DNA from 2 places in the Actinocorallia longicatena genome. Region 1 is predicted to be linked to the other one. Evidence: riboswitches for the same ligand, from Rfam matches in the RefSeq annotation. Region 1 holds a riboswitch; the other holds the start of a gene.
The links. Region 1 has a riboswitch for cobalamin ahead of ABD785_RS29835 (magnesium chelatase subunit D family protein). Riboswitches for the same ligand answer to the same signal wherever they lie in the genome.
Positions count from the first base shown of each region.

Region 2: linked by a shared signal. The riboswitch ahead of ABD785_RS22150 (ribonucleoside-diphosphate reductase subunit alpha) and the one ahead of ABD785_RS29835 (magnesium chelatase subunit D family protein) in region 1 are both predicted to bind cobalamin.

Region 1 covers NZ_BAAAUV010000019.1:141,623-149,512, forward strand. The annotation lists gene cobC (Rv2231c family histidinol phosphate aminotransferase CobC) at 1-368, opposite strand, end outside; gene ABD785_RS29810 (precorrin-8X methylmutase) at 379-966, opposite strand; gene ABD785_RS29815 (cobalamin biosynthesis protein) at 963-1,355, opposite strand; gene cbiE (precorrin-6y C5,15-methyltransferase (decarboxylating) subunit CbiE) at 1,360-2,556, opposite strand; gene ABD785_RS29825 (cobyrinic acid a,c-diamide synthase CobB) at 2,556-3,905, opposite strand; gene cobO (cob(I)yrinic acid a,c-diamide adenosyltransferase) at 3,899-4,501, opposite strand; gene ABD785_RS29835 (magnesium chelatase subunit D family protein) at 4,535-6,505, opposite strand; adenosylcobalamin (AdoCbl) riboswitch at 6,550-6,687, opposite strand; gene ABD785_RS29840 (oxygenase MpaB family protein) at 6,758-7,600, shown strand; gene ABD785_RS29845 (ATP-binding protein) at 7,644-7,890, opposite strand, start outside.
Region 2 covers NZ_BAAAUV010000011.1:19,184-27,073, reverse strand. The annotation lists gene ABD785_RS22185 (peptide chain release factor 3) at 1-67, shown strand, start outside; gene ABD785_RS22180 (OmpA family protein) at 77-622, opposite strand; gene ABD785_RS22175 (hypothetical protein) at 619-1,167, opposite strand; gene ABD785_RS22170 (MFS transporter) at 1,306-2,748, shown strand; gene ABD785_RS22165 (ABC transporter ATP-binding protein) at 2,845-3,579, opposite strand; gene ABD785_RS22160 (permuted SH3 domain-containing protein) at 3,576-4,619, opposite strand; gene ABD785_RS22155 (ABC transporter permease) at 4,628-5,866, opposite strand; cobalamin riboswitch at 6,023-6,191, shown strand; gene ABD785_RS22150 (ribonucleoside-diphosphate reductase subunit alpha) at 6,281-7,890, shown strand, end outside.

The DNA.
Region 1 (7,890 bases):
GCCGGGTCGAGCCGGAAGCCGCCGGTGAGGACCACCCGCCCGACCTCGTGGCCCGCCGCCCGCAGCGCCGCCTCGGGCTCGGTGAACTGGGGATGGACGACCACGGCCCGCCGGGGGCGCAGGACCCGTGCCAGCAGCACGAAGGCCTCGGCGGCACCGGCGGTCAGCAGGACCTCGCCGACGGGACGGCCGTGCCGCCGGGCGACGGCCGCCGTCGCCGCGGTGGCGTCGGGGTAGGCGGCGAGATCGGCCAGCGAGTCCGTGATCACCTCGGCGAGCCAGCCGGGAGGGCCGCCCCTGACGTTGACGGCGTGGTCGATCAGCCCGCCGCCGACCTCGGCGTCGCCGTGGTGGCGCAGGTCCTCCATCCCGGTCCCGTCAGCCTTCGAAGTACAGCAGGGCGTTGATCGCGGCGGCGGCGACGGTCGCGCCGCCCTTCTCGCTGACGTTGCTGACCTGCGGGAGGCCGCTGCCGCGCAGCTTGGCCTTGGCCTCGGCGGCGCCGACGAAGCCCACCGGCAGCCCGATGACCAGCCCCGGCCGCACCCCGCGCAGGACGATCTCCTCCAGGGCGCTGGAGGCGCTGCCGACGACCCAGACGGCGCCGGGCCCGACCTCGGCGTAGGCCAGCCGGACGGCCGCCGCGGCCCGGGCGATGCCCGCGGCCTTGGCCATCCGCGCCGCGGCCGGGTCGTCGATCGGGCAGATCGTCCGCCGCTCGGTGATCCCCGCGGCGACGGTCGGAACGTCCGTGACGATCGGAGCCCCCGCCCGCAGGGCCCTCAGCCCGTGCTGGAGCTGGCGTTCGTCGGTCACGAGATCGACCGCGTACTCGAGGTCGGCACTGGCGTGGATCACCCGTTCCACGACGGCCCGCCACAGCGGCGGCATCGGCGTGAGATCCACCCGCGAGCGCAGGATCTCGTACGACGCGACCTCGATCGGGTGGGGCTGACGTACGTTCATCCTGGTGCCTCCTCCAACGCCGTTACCCGTGCCAGTGCCGCGGTGGCCCGCGCCGACCGCCGTTTCCCGACGATCAGTTCCGCGCGCACCCCGGCTCCCGCCAGCGCCGCCGCCTCGGCCACACTCGGCGTCCCGACCGCCCGCGCCACCCTGATCTCGGGCGCCGGAACCGGCACAGCGGCCAGCGTATCGGCCCGGAAGATCCGAAGTTCCCACCCATACCGCTCACAAGTGGCGGTGACCGCCGTTTCCGCCTCTTTCCCCTCCAGCGTGGCCAGCGCCGTCACCCGTTCGTGACCGATCCCGGCCTCCGCCAGCACCGCGGCCACCAGAGCGTCCAGGTCGGCCTCGCCGGTCCCTCTCCGCAGCCCCACCCCGACGACGTACATCCCGTCAGGGCCTGGTGCCCGAGACCACGAAGATCGGGTTCAGGGCGTCCAGGCGGTGGGTCAGGTCGGGGAGCGGCTTGAGGCGGGCGGCCGAGAGCTGCACGGCCTCGGCGGTGTGGCCGTGGTCGCGGAGGACGGCCAGGGTCTGCGGGACCCGGTCGACGGCGGCGAGGGTGACGACCGTGGTGCGCAGGGCCCGCCGGGCGCACTCCTCGATCGCGGGCATCCCCCCGCCGCCGACGAAGGCCGTGTCGGGATCGGGAAGGTACTGCAGGACGTCCGGGGCGGTGCCGCGCGAGACCGCCACCTTGACCCCGTGGGCCTGGACGTTCCGCCGGATCCTGGCGCACGACTCCTCGTCCCGCTCGACCGCGATCACGGCCGCGCCGAACCGGGCGCACTCGATGCCGACCGAGCCGCTGCCCGCGCCGATGTCCCAGACCAGGTCGCCGACGCGCGGCCCGATCCGTGCCAGGACCAGGGCCCTGACCTCGGCCTTGGTGATCTGCCCGTTCCGCGCCTCGAAACCGTCCTCCGGCAGTGCCCAGGCACCCGGTCCCGGACGCCCGCCGGCCAGCCAGCCCATCGGCCCGACCGCCCGGCGCGGATCGTAGACGATCACGATGTTGGGGTCGCGCCACGGCCGGGTGGTCGCCTCGGCGGGCCGCACGACCGTGACCCGCTCGTCCGGGCCGCCCAGGTCCTCGCAGACCACGAAGGTCCGCGGCGTCTGCGGATGGAGTTCGCGGGCAAGCTCCGCGGGGCCCGCGCCGGGAGCGGTCAGCACGGCGACCTTCCCGAACGCCCTGCACACGTTGACGGCCCGCCGCAGCTCCCGGCCGTGCGCCGAGACGACCATCGCGTCGTCCCAGCTCATGCCCGCGTGGGCGAAGGCCCGCGCGACCGACGACAGCGCCGGGACGACGCTCACCCGCAGGCCGCGTTCGCGCAGCGCCCGCACGATGCCGAAGAACCCGGGGTCGCCGCTGGCCACCACGACGGCCGCGCCCTCGTGCTCCCCGATCGCCTCGAACGCCGGATCGAGGGCGCCGAGCACCACCGTCCGCGCGCCGTCCGGGACCCCGGCCAGCTCGAGGTTCCGGCGCCCGCCGACGACCAGGGTCGCCGCGTCGATCGCGGCGCGCGCCTCGCCGGACGGCTCGCCGCCGTCGATCCCGACGACGGTCACCCGGATGCTCATCAGGTCCTCCCGCAGGCGTCGGCGAAGCGGCGGGCGAACCAGGGCGTGCCCGCCCAGTGCAGGTGCAGGTAGGACGCCAGGAGCGTCCCCTGGACGAAGCCCTCGGCGCCCTCGGTGCTCCACTGCCAGGCGGCGACGCCGCCGCGGCCGGGGGTCACCGCCGTCCGGTGGAACTCATGGCCCCGCACCCGCTCCCCCGCCCGTGCGACGACCGAGTCCGCGACGGCCACCGCGCTCCGGTAGCCGAGCGTCAGCCGTGCCGTCATCTCCGCCGAGGCGTCCACGACCCCGGCCAGCGGGACCCCGTCGAGCGCCTTCGTCAGGTACAGCAGCCCGGCGCACTCGGCGTAGACCGCGCCGGAGAACCGTCCGACCTCCGCCAGCAGCGCCCGGTTGGCGGCCAGCTCGGAGGCGTACACCTCGGGAAACCCGCCGCCGATCACCAGGCCGCCCGCCCCCTCGGGGAGACGCTCCTCGCGCAGCGGGTCGAACGTCACGACCTCGGCGCCCGCGGCCCGCAGCAACTCGACCTGCTCGGCGTACCCGAACGTGAAGGCGGGACCGCCCGCGACGGCCACGACCGGGCGGCCCGGACCGGCTTCGACGGCGTCCCCGGCCGACCACGGCCGCACGGTCAGCGGTGGCGCGCCGTGCGCCAGCTCCAGCAGGGCGTCCAGGTCGCAGGTCTCCGCGATGAGCCCGCCCAGCCGCGCGACGGTCTCCACCGCGTCGGCGTGCCGTTCGGCGACGGGGATCAGCCCGAGGTGCCGGGACGGCGTGGCGATGCCGTCATGGCGGCGCAGCACCCCCAGCACCGGGACGCCCAGCGCCTCGACGGCCTCCCGGCAGATCTCCTCGTGCCGGTCGGAGCCGATCCGGTTGAGGATCACCCCGCCGAGCCGCACCCTGCCCTCGGAACCGGAGTCGAAGGTCATGAACCCGTGGACGACCGCCGCGATGGACCGCGCCGCCGAGGAGGCGTCGACCACCAGCACGACCGGCGCCCGCAGCAGCTTGGCGACATGCGCGGTCGAGGCGAAGTCGCCCTGCCCGACGGCCCCGTCGTACAGCCCCATGACCCCCTCGACGACCGCGATGTCCGCCCCGGCGGCTCCGTGCAGGAACAGCGGCCCGATCAGCTCCTCGGACGTCAGGTAGGGGTCGAGGTTGCGCCCCGGACGCCCCGTCGCCAGCGAGTGGTAGCCCGGATCGATGTAGTCGGGCCCGACCTTGTGCGGGGAGACCGCCAGGCCCCGCGCGCTGAACGCGGCCATCAGCCCGGTCGCCACGGTGGTCTTGCCGCCGCCCGAGGCGGGCGCGGCGACGACCAGGCGCGGAATCCCTACCACTCGATGCCCCGCTGGCCCTTCTGGCCCTGGTCCATGGGGTGCTTCACCTTCGTCATCTCGGTGACCAGATCGGCGGCCTCCACCAGGCGCGGATCGGCGTCGCGGCCGGTGATCACGACATGCTGGCGTCCGGGCCGGTCGCGCAGCACCGCGACGACCTCCTCGACGTCCACCCAGCCCCACTTCATCGGGTAGGTGAACTCGTCGAGCACATACATGCCGTACTTCTCCGCCGCGAGATCACGCTTGATCTGCTCCCAGCCCTCGCGGGCGTCGGCGGCGTGGTCCTCCTCGCTGCCGGGCCGCTGGATCCACGACCATCCCTCTCCCATCTTGTGCCAGTCGACCGGCGCGCCCTCCCCGGACGCCCCGAGCGCGACCAGCGCCCGCTCCTCGCCGATCCGCCACTTCGCCGACTTCACGAACTGGAAGACCCCGACCGGCCACCCCTGGTTCCAGGCCCGCAGCGCCAGCCCGAACGCCGCGGTCGACTTGCCCTTCCCCGGCCCGGTGTGGACGATCAGCAGCGCCCGGTTCCTGCGCTGACGCGTCGTCAGCCCGTCCTCGGGCACATACTCCGGCTTACCCTGCGGCATCTCCGGTCACCTCTCGCAGAAGAAGAAAAGACGTCAGGCCGCGCGGCGCGAACGCCGCACCACGCCCGCGAGCGCGTCGAGACCGTCCAGCGGGACGACCTCGGCGCCGAGCCCGGCCCCGAGCCGGGCCGCGAGACCCAGCCGCACCGGCCCCGTCTCGCAGTCCACGACGACGGTCCGCACGCCCGCCAGCAGCGGCGCGGCCAGCAGCGGGTCGGGGCCGTGGGTGGCCCTGCCGTCGGTGACCAGCACGAGCAGCGCCCGCCGGGACGGGTCGCGCAGCCGCTCCACGCGCAGCACCTCGGCGGCCCGCAGCAGCCCCGCGGTGAGCGGGGTCCTGCCGCCGGTCGGCAGCCGCTCCAGCCGCCGCGCCCCCGCCTCGACCGACGACGTGGGCGGCAGCGCGAGCTCGGCCGACGTCCCCCGGAACGTGATCAGCCCGATCTTGTCGCGCCGCTGGTAGGCGTCCATGAGCAGGGACAGCGCCGCGCCCTTGACGGCCGTCATCCGGCGGCGCGCCGCCATCGAGCCGCTCGCGTCCACGACGAACAGCACGAGATTGCCCTCGCGGCCCTCCCGGACCGCACGCCGCAGGTCCTCCCCCGCGATGACCAGGCCCCGGCCGTCCCGGCCGCGCGCCCGCTGGTGCGGGGCGGCGGCGCGCAGGGTCGCGGTCAGGTGCAGTCCCCGTGCGCCCGGCACCGCCCCCGACACCCGGCCGTAGGGGCTGCGCGCCTTGGACCTGCGGCCCGGTGCGCCCTCCCCGATGCCGTCGACGGTGAACAGGCGCGGCCTGAACACCCCGCCGGGCGCCGCCACCACGCCCTCACCCGCACCGCTGTGACCGGCCTCATCCGCCGCGTCCTGGCCGGCGGGGGGACGGCCGCCGTCCCGGCCTTCCGTGCCGTCGTCGCGGGACGGGCCGGAATCCGCGCCGTCCTCGCCCGGTCCTCCGCCGTCCTCGGGTTCCGTGCCGCCGCCGTCCGGCGGGGTGCCCTCCGGCTCTGGTTCGGGTTCGGGTTCGGGCTCGAAGTCGTGCTCGTCGAGCAGCGCGTCGAGCTTGGCCTCGTCCAGTCCCGGCGCGTCGAACGGGTCGCGGCGGCGGCGGTGCGGCAGCGCGAGCCCGGCCGCCTGCCGGACGTCCTCGCGGGTCACCGAGGTCCGGCCGTGCCAGGCCGCCAGCGCGAGCGCGGCCCGCGCGGTGACCAGGTCGGCGCGCAGCCCGTCGACCTCGAATCCGGCGCACACCGCGGTGATCGCCCGCAGCGCCCTGTCGCCGAGCACGACCGAGGGCAGCAGGGCGCGGGCCGCGGCGATCCGCTCCCCGAGCCCGTGCTCGGCGCCCTCGAAGGCGACGGCGAACCGGGCGGGGTCCTCCTCGTAGCGCAGCCGTCGCCGCACGACCTCGGCCCGTTCGGCGGGCTCGCGGGTCGCGGCGACCTCGACGGTCAGCCCGAACCGGTCGAGGAGCTGCGGCCGCAGCTCGCCCTCCTCCGGGTTCATCGTCCCGACCAGCAGGAACCGTGCCGCATGCCGGACCGAGACCCCCTCGCGCTCCACGAACGAGCGGCCCATCGCGGCGGCGTCGAGCAGCAGGTCCACGAGATGGTCGTGCAGCAGGTTGACCTCGTCGACGTAGAGCACGCCCCGGTGCGCCCCCGCCAGCAGGCCCGGCTCGTAGGCCTTGACCCCCTCGGTGAGCGCGCGCTCCAGATCGAGCGAGCCGGTCAGCCGGTCCTCCGACGCCCCGACCGGCAGCTCCACCAGCCGCGCCGGACGCACGGCGCCGGGCCCCTCCTCGTGGGGGCCGTCCGGGCACTCGGGGTCGGGTGCCGCCGGGTCGCAGGCGAACCGGCAGCCCGGCACCACCGCGATCGACGGCAGCAGCGAGGCCAGCGCCCGGACGATCGTCGACTTGGCCGTCCCCTTCTCGCCGCGCACGAGCACCCCGCCCACGGACGGCGACACGGCGTTGACGAGCAGGGCCAGCTTGAGATCGTCCATGCCGACGACGGCGGAGAACGGATACGGCGTCACGACGTCCTTTCCGGGACCGGGTCTCCTCGCCCGATCGACCACGAAACGGCGCGAAGGAGTTCCTGACTCCCAGGATCTCCCTGGTCACAGTTGCGGGACAGCCCCGGATTCCCACCGGGTTCCTCCGATTCGCGCCGTCATGAGCATGCCACAGCTCTTCACCGGAGCGCCGGTCCGGCCTACCATCGTTCATAAGTGAACGCTTACGCGAGGTGCGGCATGCGCGACACCCTTCCCTTCCGCAGGGGCGACGTCTCCTGGACCGTCGGCCGTGAACCCGTCCTCGGCCTCGCGGCGGCGCCGACCCTCCTGCTGCAGGTCTGCCATCCGCTGGTCGCGGCCGGGGTCGCGCGGTACTCGGAGTTCGAGTCCGATCCGTTCGCGCGGCTCTGGCGCACCCTCGACGTGCAGCTGAAGCTGGCCTACGCCCGTCCCGAGGTGTCGCGGCGGCAGGCCGAGCGGCTGCGCCGGGTGCACGAGCGCGTCCGGGGCTTCAGCGACGAGGGCATCCCCTACCGGGCGCTCGATCCCGAGCTGCTGCTGTGGGTGTGGGCGACGCTGGTCCACGGCCAGATCACCGTGTTCGAGCTGGCCTTCGGACGGCTGCGGGAGGACGTCCGCGAGACCTTCTACCAGGAGCAGAAGCTCATCGCGCACGCGTGCGGCGTGCCCGAGGGCTACTGTCCCGACTCCTACGCCGGCTTCCGCCGCTACTTCGACCGGGTGCTGAGGACGGAGCTGCGGGCGACCCCGACCGCGCTCCGGGTGATCGAGCTGGGCCGGTCGGCCCCCGGCCTGCCCCGCCCGCTCGGCGCGGCCTACGGCCAGGTCAACCTGGTGGCCGCCGGCGCCCTGCTGCCGCGCGGCCTGCGCGACGCCCTGGGCGTTCCCTGGTCGCCGCGGCGCGAGCGCGCGTTCCAGGCGATGCTGTCGGCGAACCGGGCGGCCGCCCGCCTGATCCCCGCGGCGATCCGCCACCGCCCGGCCGACCACCTGGTCAACCGCGACGGCCCTCTGCGCCTGTTCGCCGCCGGGAAGGCGCTCGCGGAACCGCGCGCCTGACTCCCTGTGATCGTCCCGTCGTGTTCCAGCGAGCGCAGGCTCCTCAGCGGGGGCAGACGAACCAGACGGCCTTGCCGCGGACGCGCGGGTCCATGCGGGCGCGGGCCGGCGAGGTCCCCCAGCGGCCCTTCGACAGCTCCGCGACAATCGACAGGCCGCGCCCGTAGTCACCCCTGTCGACGTCGAGTTCCTGGTCACGGGCGGCCATCCCGTCGAACACGGCGCAGCAGAACTCGTATTCGTCGACGAAGTAGAGCCACAGCTCGTGCGGTGGGTGCGCCGGAGCGTGC
Region 2 (7,890 bases), on a different contig from region 1:
GCGCGCCATCGAGCGCGAGTTCCCCGACCTCACCATCGAGCAGATGCTCGCGGCGGGGCAGTACTAGCCAAGAGCGTCAGGCCGTGCGGTAGCCGATCTCGACGCGGCGGTTGAGGGCGCGGCCCTGCGGGTCGTCCTTGCCCTTCACCCTGTTGGGGGCCACCGGGGCGGACTCGCCGCGGCCCCGGGCCGTGACGCCGGTGACGCCCAGGCGCAGGAGCGCGTCCCGGACGGCCCGGGCCCTGGCCAGGGACAGCTTCAGGTTGGCCGCGGGGGTCCCGATGGCGTCGGTGTGGCCGACGACCGTCACCTTCGCGCCCCGGAGCTTCGGGGCGATCTTCGCCAGGTAGTCCAGGGCGGGGGAGGTCAGCTCGGCCGCGCCGAAGTCGAACAGGATGTCCGAGCTGACCGTCAGCACCGTGCCGGAGCCCTGGGCGCGTTCGCTCTCCAGCGGGACCACCGACTCCGCGATGTTCACAGAGAGGACCTGGGGGAGCAGGTCGCGGGCGGTGGCGTCGACGGTCCGCACGGACCGGGCGAGCTCGTCCGCCGCGGGCTCGGCCCGGGCCGCGCCGCCCAGAAGCACGACGGCCAGCACCGCGGACGGCAGGACCTTTCTCATCGGCTGATCGGAACGTTGCGGAACGGCGACAGGTCGCCGAACTGGACGTCGATCGTCTTCACCTCTTCCGGCGGCGCGGCGAAGGTGTAGTTGAGCGTCACGGGCCGGTCCACTGCCAGGTCGACCGTCCCGGTCTGGAGGGTGCCGCCGCCGGAGTCCTTGACCACGTTGTAGCGCTTGAGGTTGACCGGATCGAGCAGCCAGGCGCTCGGATCGCGCGAGCCGAAGTACCAGAAGGTGCTGTTGCGGACCAGACCGGGCCTGATCGTCCGCGGCGTGAGCGTCAGGGTCAGGTCGGCCAGCTTGCCGCGGGCGGACAGGCTGATCAGGGCGACGTCGGCGTCGCCGCCGCCCGCGGAGATCTTCGCCGTCGCGATCGCCTTGGCCGGGTCGGCGACCTGGACGGTCCCCACCGGGCCGGTGGCGCCCTGCTCGGCCTTGCCCCCGCCATCGCCCTCCGGGACGGTGCCGCGCTCACCCGCGTCGCTGCATCCCGCCACGGCCAGCGCCGCACAGGCTCCGACAATCAAGATCTTTGCTCTCATACCGGGCTGTGACGCACGGGACGCCCGGGAAGTTGCCCCGGACCGGAATCCGTCCGGCCAAAGAGTGGAATGAATCATTCCGTTCCGCTATAGTTGAGGGAACAGAACGATTCGTTCCGATTTACCGGGAGGGTCTCCGTGACCGCAACGCTCGAAGCTCCGGCAGAGACGAAGACCGTCGTGGACCGGCGCTGGCTCGGCCTCTTCGCGATCCTGACCGCGACCCTGATGAACCTGCTCGACGGGAGCATCGTCAACGTCGCCCTGCCCGTCATCCGCCAGGACCTGGGCGGAAGCTACGCCGCCATGCAGTGGACGGTCGCGGGATACACCCTGGTCATGGCCGCGGGCCTGATGACCGGCGGGCGGCTCGGCGACATGTTCGGCCGGCGCCGGATGCTCCTGCTCGGCGCGGCCGGCTTCGTCGTCGCCTCGATCCTGTGCGGGGCGGCCTTCTCCCCCGAGACGCTCATCGCGGCGCGGCTGCTCCAGGGCGTCTTCGCTGCCCTGATGGTGCCGCAGTGCTTCGGGCTGATCCGGGACCTGTTCCCCGGTGAGGACCAGGCCAAGGCGTGGGGCGTGTTCGGGCCCTCGATCGGGCTGGCGACCATCCTCGGCCCGATCGTGGCCGGTCTGCTGATCAAGCTCGACGCGTTCGGGACGGACTGGCGCGGCATCTTCCTCATCAACATCCCGCTCGGCGCGTTCGCCCTGATCGCGGGCCGGATCGCCCTTCCGCGCAGCACCGGTGACCGCACCGGCGGCCTGGACGTCGCCGGGATGCTGATCGCGGCCACCGGGATGACCCTGCTGGTCTACCCGCTCGTCCAGGGTCGTGAGCACGGCTGGCCCGCCTGGATCTTCGCGATGCTCGCCGCCTCGGTGCTGGTCCTGGCCGTCTTCGCCGTCCACCAGATCCGCCGGGGCCGCTCCGGCCGCAAGCCGCTCGTCGAGCTCTCGGTCTTCGGCCGCCGCTCCTACTCCTCCGGCGTCGTGTTCGTCATCGCCTTCTTCATCTCGATCATGGGCTTCATGATCGCGGTCGGCTTCCTGCTCCAGCTCGCCCTCGGCTACACCCCGATCGGCGCCAGCGTCGCGATGGCCCCCTGGGCGCTGGGCGCGTTCGTCGGCTCGGCGGCCGGGGCGATGAACCCGAACCTGGGCCGCAAGGTCCTCCACCTCGGCCTGGCCCTGATGGCGCTCGGCATGGCCGGCGTCTACGCGATCCTCAAGACGCGGGGCGTCGAGGTCTCGGCCTGGCCGCTCGCCCTGCCGTTCCTGGTCGGCGGGACCGGAATGGGAATGATCTTCGTCCCGATGTTCGACATCATCATGGGCGAGATCGCCGACCACGAGGTCGGGTCGGCCGCGGGCGCCCTGGAGTCGGTCCAGCAGCTCGCCGCCGCCCTGGGCGTCGCCGCCCTCGGCACCGTATTCTTCAACCGCTTCCTGGTCCCCGGCTCCCCCTCCGTCAACGGGCTGCACGCCGCCGAGCAGGTCACGCTCTGGGCGATCGGCCTGGCCGCCGCCGCCTTCGCGATCGGCTTCCTGCTCCCCAAGAAGGCCCGCGCCTCCCACTAGTTCCGGACCCGCGAGGAGCCCGCACCCGAAGAGGGGTGCGGGCTCCTCGCGTTCGTCGTGGGTCAGCCCTCGTCGTGGGTCAGTTCTCGTCGTGGGTCAGTTCTCGTCGAGGGCGAGGCGGCCGGCGTCGAGGACGTGGACGGCGTCGGCACGGCGGGCCAGGGCGTGGTCGTGGGTGACGAGGATGAGCGCCCGGCCGTCCTCCCTCGCGGTGGCGAACAGCAGGTCCATGACCTGGCCCGCGGTCACCGGGTCGAGGGCGCCGGTCGGCTCGTCGGCGAGGATCAGCCGCGGGTCGCGGATGAGGGCGCGGGCGATCGCGACGCGCTGCTGCTCACCGCCCGACAGCTCGGAGACCTTCGAGTGGAGCCGCTCGCCGAGGCCCACCCGGGTGAGCGCCTCATCGGCGAGTTCGCCGCGCCGCCGCAGCGCCCGGCCGCCCTCGTAGAGCAGCGGGACGGCCACCTGCTGCCGGGCCGAGCGGCCGGACAGCAGGTTGAGCTGCTGGAAGACGAAGCCGATCGTCTTCCCGCGCAGGGAGGCGCGCTGGCGTTCGGGGAGCCGGGTGGTGTCGGTGCCGAAGACCGTGATCGTGCCCTCGTCGGGACGGTCCAGCAGGCCGAGGATGTTCAGCAGGGTGGACTTGCCCGCGCCGGACAGGCCGACGATGGCGACGCTGCCGCCGCTCGGGACCGTCAGATGGATGTCGTCGAGGACGACCAGGGGGTCCCTGCGGCCGCGCAGCTTGAAGCGCTTGGTGACCCCGGTGACCTGGACGGCCGGTTCGGCGGCGTGCTGGGGCGCGGAGGCGTCGGCGGCGGGGAGCGTCACGGCTGCCCCGGGCCCATGATGACCGGGCCGTTCTTGCTCCGGTCGTCGGGAACGGCGTCGCCGGGTCCCGCGAAGGCGGTGTCCTCGGGGGCACGGTCGAGGATCTTCTCGCCCACCTCCAGACCGTCGCGGATCTCGACCATGCTTCCGTCGTTGAGGCCGAGCTCGACCCGGCGGCGCTCCTGCTTCCCGCCGTCGACGACCGTCACGAAGCCGGTGCCCGACTGCCCGAGGACGGCCGACAGCGGCACGACCGGGACGCGCGACGACCTGTCGGTGAGGATCGACATCTTGGCCGGCAGCCCGGCGAAGACGCGCTTGGCCCGCGGGATCCGGCAGGTGACCTGGACCTCGGTCCCGCTCTCGCCGCCGTCCATGCCCTTCTTGCCGTTCTCGTCGTCGGCCTTGCCGCCCACGCCCGCCCCGTAGTCGATCAGCGCGCACCGGAACGGCGCCGGGCCGTGGTCGATCTTCAGCTTGATCGACTCGGGCTCGTTGTAGAGCTTGTAGACGTTCTTGCTCTCGACGGTCGCGACGGCCCGGAAGCGGCCGACGTCGACGGAGAAGGCCGCCTCGCCCGCGCTCACCGAGGAGCCGACATGGGCGTTGAGATCGGTGACCTTGCCGGTCGCGGTCGCCCGCAGGTAGAGCGTCTGCGGCTTGGGCGTCTTCGGCTTCTTCTTCGGATCGGCGGGCACGACGGCCTCGGGCGTGTAGGTGAACTGGACGACGGCCTCGCCCCTGCCGACGTACTGCCCCGCCTTCGCGAAGACCTTGGTGACGGTGCCGTCCTTCTCCGGCAGCACCGGGACGGCGGGCTCGGCGGCGATCGTGGCGTCCAGCACCAGGCGGGAGGTGATCGACCCGTTCTTCACCGTGATGACCCTCGGCGCGAAGTCCGGCTCCGGCAGCGACTCGACGACCGGCCGCGGCGCGGCGGCCCCGTGCCCGGCGAGGTACCCGGTGGCGCCGACGACCCCGGCGACGGCCAGGAGGATCACCGCCTTGCCCGCGCGGTTGCCCCAGATTCCCAGTCCCATGATTCCCCTTAAGCCCGGATAGCCCGGATGACGGACCGCTGCATCGCCCGCCAGGCGGGGATCAGTCCGGTGAAGACACCCACGCAGACCGCGACGCCCAGCCCGAGCTGCGCGGCCTCCCACGGGAACGACGTGTCGATGGCGGTGCCGCCGAAGTACTGCCGCCGCAGCACCAGGTCGGTGACCTTGCCCGAGATCAGGAAGGCGCCGAGCACTCCCGCCAGTCCGGCGACGGAGCAGGTGATGAGCGCCTCGAGCAGCACGGTCAGGAACAGGTCGGAGCCGGTGGCGCCGAAGCACCGGTGCACCCCGAACTCACTGCGCCGCTGCCGGACCGCGAAGATGCCGAGCACCAGGACGGGCAGCGAGCCGAGGGCCAGCATCGCGACCGCGACCCCGTACATGAGCAGCCGCAGCTTTCCGCTGATCACGCCGAAGTCGCCGTACTGCCGGTCGATGCCCATGTCGGTGACGCCGGTCCAGCTCTTCGCGTCCGCCCGCAGCCTGGCGCTGACCTGCTTGGCCCGCTCGGGCGGCACCCGCAGCACGAACTGCGTGTTCTGCATCGGCATCCCCAGCCGCGTCATCGCCGCGAACGGCAGGTACACCTGCGGGATCTGGCCGTTGAAGTCGGTGACGGCCTCCTCGCCGATGTCGAGGACGCCGACGATCCGCCCCTTCACCCACAGGTTCCCGGCGGCGAGCTCGACCGGCGAGCCGAGGGCGCTCGTCCGCGGGATGCCGGTCTTGGCGAGGAACCCCTTGGTGACCACGAGCGACGGTTCGAGGCGCCGGTCGTCGGTCGGGCTCAGCCAGCGGCCGCCGATGAGTTTCAGGTTCCTGATCCGGCTGAGCGCGGAGTCGGAGCCGACGAACTGGAAGGCCGGCGGGCCCTCGTTCGAGGCGCCCCGGAAGACCCGTCCGCCGGGCACCCGGACCTGCCCCTCCTCGGAGGTGGACAGCGCGCTGAAGAGGATGTCGTAGCGCTTCAGCCCCTCGCGCATGTCGGCGAGCCCCCGCGGGTCCGCCGGTTTCGGGCCGTTGTCGTCCCCGCCGAATCCGACATACATCTGCAGCGTTCCCGGCCGTCCGGTCTGCTGCTCGAAGTACTTCTGAGCGGCCTGCTGGGTCAGCCCCGCGACCGCCGTGACCAGGGTGACCGTGGCGACGAGGCAGGCCACGCAGAAGCCCGAGAGAATGACCCGGATCTTTCCGACCCGGATCTCCGCGAGCGCAGAGAGAACCATCCCCCAGATCGGCATGGAATACCTCGAAATTGGCGGTAAGGGTTGCGTCACCATATCGGTAAGAAACGCATCCATTCCTAACGTTCATGAGACCTTCACAGGCTGACGTGACACGCCCAACATCTGGACGATGTGACGTCCACAGCCCCCACATGTAGGGTCTGCTCTGGCGCTGGTCCGCTTCCCGGCAGGGAGTGGCTAAGAGGGAACACAGTGCGAACCTGTGACTGCCCCGCAGCGGTGAAGGAGAACGAAAGCCGTCAGTGAAGCGACGGCCGGTAGGAGGCTCCTGAGTCCGAAGACCTGCCCGCGCCGCAGGCCTGTCCGCAGGCCCGCAGTCCATGACGCCTCGAGGGAAGGCACGGTGGGCAGGTGATCCCTGCTTTCCGCGTGCCCGGAGAAGGGATCCACACCTTGACGATCACAGCGCCCGACCGCGAGCTGGCCATCCGTGAGGCCGCCGCCCAGGTCGCCGTCGACCCGGAGGCCTCGCGCACCGCCGCCGCGCTCCTGGCCGAGCTGATCAGGGACGAGGCCGCCGCGGAGGGCGCCGTCTCCTTCTCCTCCTCCGTCGCTCTCGCCCATGCCGAGGGCCTGCTCAACGACGTCACCGCCGCTTTCGTCGCCGCCAACGCCGCCGGGCTCGACGCCCTCGTCGACGACACGGCCGATGACCGGTTCGAGTACTTCGGGCTGCGCACCGTCTACGACCGGTACCTGCTGCGCCACCCCACCACCCGGAACGTCATCGAGCGTCCGCAGTACTTCATGCTGCGCGTGGCCTGCGGGCTGTCCGACACCGTCGCCGACGCCGCCCGCCTGTACGGGCTGATGTCGCGCCTGGAGTACCTGCCGTCCTCGCCGACCCTGTTCAACTCCGGCGCCCGCCGCGCCCAGCTCTCCTCCTGCTTCCTGCTCGACTCCCCCAAGGACGAGCTGGAGTCCATCTACGAGCGGTACGGCCAGGTCGCGCGGCTGAGCAAGTACGCCGGCGGGATCGGCATCTCCTGGTCGCGGATCCGCTCGCGCGGCTCGCTCATCCGCGGCACCAACGGCCACTCCAACGGCATCGTCCCGTGGCTGCGCACCCTCGACTCCTCCGTCGCCGCCGTCAACCAGGGGGGCCGCCGCAAGGGCGCGGCCTGCGTCTACCTCGAGCCGTGGCACGCCGACATCGAGGAGTTCCTCGAACTGCGCGACAACACCGGCGAGGAGCAGCGCCGCACCCACAACCTCAACCTCGCCAACTGGATCCCCGACGAGTTCATGCGGCGCGTCGAGGCCGACGGCGTCTGGTCGCTGTTCGACCCGAACAGCGTCCCGGAGCTGGTCGACCTGTGGGGCGAGGAGTTCGACGCCGCCTACCGCGGGGCCGAGGCCGAGGGCCGGTTCACCCGGCAGCTCCCCGCGCGGCAGCTCTACGGCCGCATGATGCGCACGCTCGCCCAGACCGGCAACGGCTGGATGACCTTCAAGGACGCCGCCAACCGCGCCTGCAACCAGACGGCCGAGCGCGGGAACGTCGTCCACCTGTCGAACCTGTGCACCGAGATCCTCGAGGTCACCAGCGACGGCGAGACGGCCGTCTGCAACCTCGGCTCGGTCAACCTGGCCCGGCACGTCACCGAGGACGGCTTCGACTTCACACGGCTGGCCGAGACCGTCCGGACGGCCGTCCGCTTCCTCGACCGGACCATCGACCGCGGCTTCTACCCGACCCCGCAGGCCGAAGCCGCGAACCGCAAGTGGCGTCCGGTCGGCCTCGGCGTGATGGGCCTCGCCGACGTCTTCTTCACCCTGCGGCTGCCGTTCGACTCCCCCGAGGCCCTCGCGCTGTCGACGGCGATCCAGGAGGAGATCGCGCTGGCCGCCTACGCCACCTCCGCCGACCTGGCCGAGGAGCTCGGCGCCCACCCGGCCTACGCCCGGACCCGGGCCGCGGGCGGCGTCCTGCACCCCGACCACTTTGGCGCGGGCGCCGGCCCGAAGTGGGACGCCCTGCGCGCCCGCGTCGCGGAGACCGG